One region of the Stenotrophomonas capsici genome, then DNA from elsewhere that is predicted to be linked to it. Evidence: predicted binding sites of a transcription regulator. Region 1 holds the regulator's gene; the other holds the start of a gene.
The links. The regulator FliA, encoded in region 1, starts transcription of late flagellar genes. The targets are predictions, from matches to a motif close to TAAAGTTTNNCNNNCNNNGGCCGATAA.
Positions count from the first base shown of each region.

Region 1 (3,204 bases):
CCAGCGCGACCGCGCCCTCACCGCCCAGCTGCAGTGGCTGCGCGCCGCCGGCCAGATCCGCACCCTGCTGGTGCTGCCGGCCAACACCTCCTTCCAGGACATGGATGAGGTGGTGCGCCGCTTCAGCGCCGCCAACCCGCAGGGCGTGGTGCTGACCAAGCTGGACGAGACCGGCCGCTTCGGCTCGGCCCTGTCCATCGCCGTGGACCACTGCCTGCCGGTGACCTGGGTCACCGACGGCCAGGACGTGCCGGAGGACCTGCACCGGGCCTCGGCGGCCAATCTCGTACTTCGCCTTGAAGATTTGCGCCGCGCGGCCGATATGCCCTGCAACCCGGAGTTCAACAATGCAGTCGCGTGAGTACGCCAAGCTGACCCACACCTTCCCGCTCGCGGCCACCCGGCGCGAGCCCGCTGGACCGGTGCGCACCATCGCCGTGACCGGCGGCAAGGGCGGCGTCGGCAAGACCAATGTCTCGGCCAACCTGGCCGTGGCACTGGCCGGCATGGGCAAGCGCACCCTGCTGCTGGACGCCGACCTGGGCCTGGCCAACATCGACGTGGTGCTGGGCCTGCAGCCCAAGCACACCCTGGCCGACCTGGTCGCCGGGCGCTGCACGCTGGAGGAAGTGATCATCGAAGGCCCGAACGGGGTGCTGGTGGTGCCGGCGGCGTCCGGCCGCCGCCACATGGCCGAACTGGCGCCGGCCGAGCATGTGGGCCTGGTCAACGCGTTCTCCGAGCTGGAACGCGACCTGGATGTGATGATCATCGATACCGCCGCCGGCATCACCGACAGCGTGCTGACCTTCTGCCAGGCCGCGCAGGACACCGTGGTGGTGGTCTGCGACGAGCCGGCCTCCATCACCGACGCCTACGCGCTGATCAAGGTGCTCTCGCGCGAGCGCGGCGTGGACCGCATCCAGGTCGTGGCCAACATGGCCCGTGATCCCAACGAAGGCCGCGCCCTGTACGAGAAGCTGGTGCGCGTCTGCGAGAAGTTCCTGATCGATGTCTCGCTCAACTACCTGGGCTGCGTGCCGCAGGACGACTGGCTGCGCGTGTCGGTGCAGCGCCAGCAGCCAGTGGTGAAGCTGTACCCGTCGGCACCGGCCGCCCTGGCCATCCAGGAGATCGCCCGCCGCACCGCGCGCTGGCAGGCCCCCACCACCCCGCGCGGCGGCGTCGAGTTCTTCCTGGAACGCATCATCCAGCAGAAGGTGAGCGCATGAACGCAACGGCCCATTACCGTGAAGTCCAGCGCAATGCGGCCAACGAGTGCATTGCCCAGCACGCCGACTTGGTGCGCCGCATCGCCCACCACCTGGCCGCGCGCCTGCCCGCCAGCGTGGAGGTCGACGACCTGATCCAGGCCGGCATGATGGGCCTGATCGAGGCCTCGCGCAGCTATGACGCCGAACAGGGCGCCTCGTTCGAGACCTATGCCTCGATCCGCATCCGCGGCTCGATGATCGACGAGATCCGGCGTGGCGACTGGGTGCCGCGCTCGGTGCACCGTCGCGCCCGCGATGCCGCGGCCACCATCCGTCGCCTCGAGCAGGCCAGCGGCCGTGCCGCCAGCGCCACCGAGGTGGCCGAGGCGATGGAAATGCCGCTGCCCGAGTACATGCGGCTGGTCGAGGATGCCTCGCGTGGCCAGGTGCTGAGCCTGGAGTCGCGCATCGAGGACCAGGGCGAGCTGGACACCCCGGCCACCGGCGGCCCCACCCCGCAGCAGATGCTCGAACGCAGCCAGTTCGGCGCCGAGCTGGGCAGGGCCATCAGCCAGCTGCCCGAGCGCGAACAGCTGGTGCTCTCGCTCTACTACGAGCAGGAACTGAACCTGAAAGAGATCGGCGCGGTGCTCGGTGTCAGCGAGTCGCGCGTCTGCCAGATCCATGGCCAGGCCACGCTGCGCCTGCGTGGTCGGCTGAAGATTTTCGAGTCGGCCGACGCCGGCTTCGAGGAACCATGAAGAGGAATTCCTTTTGAACAAGAACATGCGCATCCTGATCGTCGACGATTTCTCGACCATGCGTCGTATCGTCAAGAACCTGCTCGGCGACCTGGGCTTCACCAACACCGCTGAAGCCGAGGACGGGCATGCCGCGCTGGCCATGCTGCAGAGCCAGCCGTTCGATTTCGTGGTCACCGACTGGAACATGCCGGTGATGACCGGCATCGAGCTGCTCAAGGCCATCCGCGCCGATGCCAAGCTCAAGACCCTGCCGGTGCTGATGGTCACCGCCGAAGCCAAGCGCGAGCAGATCATCGAAGCCGCCCAGGCCGGCGTGAACGGCTACATCATCAAGCCGTTCACCGCGCAGACCCTGGAAGAGAAGCTGGGCAAGATCTTCGAACGACTGACGGCGAGCGCCTGATGGACCTGCCTGTCAAGACGCTGAGCGACAAATCGGCCCTGATCCAGCGCCTGCAGGATGCGCTGGCCGCGCTGGAAAACGGTGATGAAACCCGTTGGCGCCAGGAAATCGACGCCCTGGCCGCGCTGCGCGCGCAGCCGATGGTGGCCGGGCTGGGCCGGTTGGCCCGCGAGCTGGGCCAGGCACTGGGCGAGCTGCCCAGCGTGCCCAGCGAAGCCGGCGAGCTGGACGATGCCTGCGCGCGCCTGGACCACGTGGTGGAGATGACCGAGAAGGCCACCCACCGCACCCTGGACCTGGCCGAGGAATGCCGCGAGCTGACCGAACGCCTGCGCGCCGAAGGCCTCAACGCCGACCAGGACCAGCTGCTGGACCGCATCCGCCACAACCTCACCGAAGTGGCGCTGACCCAGAGCTACCAGGACCTGACCGGTCAGATCATCCGCCGCGTGGTGGGCATCGTCCGCCGCGTGCACGAGGGCTTTGGTGCGCTGGGCCTGCCCCCGGCCGAGGAAGACGTGCGCAACGCCGGCCTGGCTGGTCCGGCGGTCAATGGCCTGGACCGCCATGCGGTCAGCCAGCATGACGCCGACGACCTGCTGTCGGACCTGGGGCTGTAAGCCATGAGTGCCTTCGCCGACGACATCGCCGCCGATTTCATCATCGAAGCCCAGGAGATCCTCGATCGCCTGGGCGAGCAGCTGGTGACGCTGGAGCAGGCACCGGAAGACGCCGACCAGCTCAACGCGGTGTTCCGCGGCTTCCACACGCTCAAGGGCGGCGCCGGCTTCCTGTCGATCACGCCGATGGTGGAGCTGTGCCA
Region 1 is NZ_JAYFUH010000248.1:13,688-16,891, reverse strand. Features, by position in the region: gene flhF (flagellar biosynthesis GTPase FlhF) at 1-361, shown strand, start outside; gene VA603_RS12575 (MinD/ParA family protein) at 348-1,232, shown strand; gene VA603_RS12570 (RNA polymerase sigma factor FliA) at 1,229-1,975, shown strand; gene cheY (chemotaxis response regulator CheY) at 1,989-2,381, shown strand; gene VA603_RS12560 (protein phosphatase CheZ) at 2,381-3,001, shown strand; gene VA603_RS12555 (chemotaxis protein CheA) at 3,005-3,204, shown strand, end outside.

Region 2 (3,204 bases), on a different contig from region 1:
GTCGCGCGCAGGCTGGGCATGCGGTTGTCGGCCAGGTCGGTGGTGGCTTCATTGAGGGTGTACAGGCCACGGAACGCGACGATGCCCTGCAACAGCATGACGAACAGCACGACGCCGAAGGTAAGCATCAGCTTCGGCTTGAGTTTGAGCGAGTTGACCCACTGCATCTTGGAGATCTCCGGTGACGTCCCGCGCGCGCACGGGCAGCGTGCGCCGCACCGGCGGGGCCGGCGCGGCACCAGGCTGGGATTACTTGATGTTTGCCAGCTTCAGGCTGGCCGGCGAGCTGACTTCGATCTCGGCGCGCGAGGAGTCACGCTGGATCTTGCCGATGACGCAGACGGTCTTGCCTTCCAGCGATTCCAGCGGGAAGCCGAAGTTGCCACGGTTGGCGCCGGAGATGCGCGCGGAGAAGGTGTGGCGCGGGAACTGGCCACCCATGTGCAGGAAGGTCGGCTGGCCTTCGGAACCTTCGGCGTAGCGGGCCTTCTCGACCTTGCCGCAGACCATGCCGTCCTTGCCGGCGAAGCGGGCGGCGTTTTCCGGCGGGATCATCTCGGCCGGGTCGGCGGCGACGTGGAACGAGGCGGTGGCTAGGACGGCTGCCGACAGCAGGCAAATCAGGTGCTTGGACATCAAAATCTCCGGGGATGACGAGAGGGCGCCAGTCGGGGAGGACGGGCATGCAATGGGCTATCGGCCGACAGGGCAGGCGGCTGAGGGCGCATGTTCGGAAATGTGATGCGCCTCCCGGTTGGTTGGGTCAGGCCGCGGCTTCTTCGGTCACCGCGGCCTGCCCGAGGTCGGCGGTGTCAAGCAGGGTTTCGATGTCCAGCAGGATCAGCATGCGGTCGTCCTGGGTGCCGATGCCGGAGATGAAGCGGGTGTCCACCGCGGCACCGAATTCCGGGGTCGGGCGGATCTGCTCGGCCGACAGCGGGATCACGTCCGAGACGCTGTCCACGACGATGCCGACCACGCGGTCCTCGACGTTGAGCACGATCATCACGGTGAAGGCGTCGTAGCGTGCCTCGTCCAGGCGCAGCTTCAGGCGCAGGTCGATGACCGGCACGATGGTGCCGCGCAGGTTGATGACGCCCTTGATGTAGTCCGGGGCATCGGGCACGCGGGTGACCGCGTCGTAGCCGCGGATCTCCTGCACCTTGAGGATGTCCACGCCGTAGTGCTCGGCGCCGAGGGTGAAGCTGAGGTACTCGCCGCCGGTGCCTTCGGCGGAAGTGGTACGCGTATCGTTCATGGCAGGTCCTGGTCCTGGCGTGGCGCCGGTGGCTGTTGCACCGGTATCGGCGCCAGGAGGCGGGACTTTAGCGACGGACGGCCGCGGACGGCGGGGCGCGTTCGGCCAGGCCGGGCGCACGATGGCGCCCGGGCCGGGTCAGTCGCCGTTGCTGCGCGCCTTGCGCAGCCGATCGATGCGGAAGATGTACCGCTGGATCAGCGTGTCGGCGCCGCGTGGCAGGTCGTCGAAGCGCAGGCCGGCGCGGATGGTTTCCAAGCCGTTGGCCTGCTTCTGCTGGCGCAGGTTGCAGACCACCAGGGTGGTGGTCACCGGCGGCGCGTCGGGGATCAGCAGCCCGCAGCCGCGATAGCGGCCCTGCAGGGCGAGCAGGTCCTGCGGCGAGGGCAGCATCAGGGCCATGCCGCCGGCGCTGATGTCGATCACCCGCCAGCGGCTGGGCTCGCCGCCGTCCGGGTCGGGGATCAGGCAGTAGGGTGAGTCGCCCACCGGGGTTTCCAGCCGGTAGAACTCACGGCGCTGCAGGTGGTAGACCTCCTCCGGCAGCGGTACCCGGAATGCCACCCGGCCGTCCTGTTCGATGCGACGGTGGCCATGCAGCTGGAAGCGCACGGTGACCTTGTCGACCTGGCCAAAGCACAGCAGGGAAGCGGCGACCTCCGCGCTGCGGTTGATCGCCGGCAGCGGGCTGGCATCGAGCAGCAGGCCGTCCTCGTCCACTTCCAGCACGGCGCTGGGGAAGGACTGGTCGCGTCCATCCGGGTGCGCGTTGACCATCGACCGCTGGTCGATCATCTGCTGCAGCAGGTGCCGGATCTGGTGCGGGCTGCGCACCATGTAGCGTTCATCGGCATACAGGTTGCCGGCGACGGTGGACGGGCTCGACTCGAAGGATTCGGGTACGGACATGGAGGCGCTTGCAGAGGGTCGAAGCCAGGGAACCCGCAATCGGTCTCCTGGAAACTGTGATATCGGCCGCTCTTTCTAACTCTTTAGGCGCACTGTTACGAGCCTTTTGTGAAGCAGGTGGCCGTTGGCACCGGCTGGCGATTCCGGAGACGGAATTCTGTCACTGGCCGGCGGGGTACGTGGAGGGCAGTTTCGGCCTTGGAAGAGGCGCGGCTATGGCTGCAGGCGCGACTGGAGGAACGCCCCGACCACCCGCTGGTATGCGGCGGGGTCATGCGCGTAGAGGTCGACATGGGCCGCGCCGGGCACCTCCCAGAACTGCTTGGGCGCAGCGGCGGCACGATAGAGCGCGCGGGCTTCGTCGATGGGGGTGTGGCGGTCCCGTGAACCGGACGCGATCAACACCGGGGCGCCGATTGCGGCCAGGTGATCGATGGGCCGAAGGTCGTCGGCCGAGAGCTGCAGGCGCAACGGCAGCTGCCACAGCAGCAGCGGCGCCAGCGGACGTCCGGGGGCGCCCAGACGGATGGCCAGGCGGTCGGCGACGGCTTGAGCGAGGCTGGGGTACATCGATTCCAGGACAACGGCGGCCAGTTGCCGCGTGGAAGCGGACAACACTGTGGATGCGGCCCCCAAGGACACCCCGATCACCGCGGCGGGCCGGCCCGGCGCCTGTTGGCCAAGGAACGCGACTGCCGCGTCGACCGCCTTGGACTCGTTGGCGCCGAAGGTGATGTGCGCGGCGGGGGATTGGCCATGCGCCGGAAGATCGATGAGCAGCACGGAGTAGCCCAACTGCTTGAGCCACTGCGCGCGGGGGAGCATCTGGCGCCGGTCCGAGCGCACGCCGTGCAGAAGAAGCACGCTGCCCTTGTCCGCCTGCCCAGGGACAAACCATCCAGAGACCGGGCCGGCAGCCGAATCAATACGCACCGGACGGGCGCCGAGCGAGGCCGGCGGGGGCCCTATGGTGCGCGGCACCGGAGTGATCAGTGCCTGGCCGATGAGCAGGCTGCCGGCCACACCGACCACCAGCA
Region 2 is NZ_JAYFUH010000061.1:621,509-624,712, forward strand. Features, by position in the region: gene VA603_RS04610 (methyl-accepting chemotaxis protein) at 1-167, opposite strand, end outside; gene VA603_RS04615 (hypothetical protein) at 250-636, opposite strand; gene VA603_RS04620 (chemotaxis protein CheW) at 764-1,258, opposite strand; gene VA603_RS04625 (flagellar brake protein) at 1,397-2,167, opposite strand; gene VA603_RS04630 (alpha/beta hydrolase) at 2,381-3,204, opposite strand, start outside.
Region 2: the regulator FliA is predicted to act here: its motif matches at 1,302-1,328, upstream of VA603_RS04620 (chemotaxis protein CheW).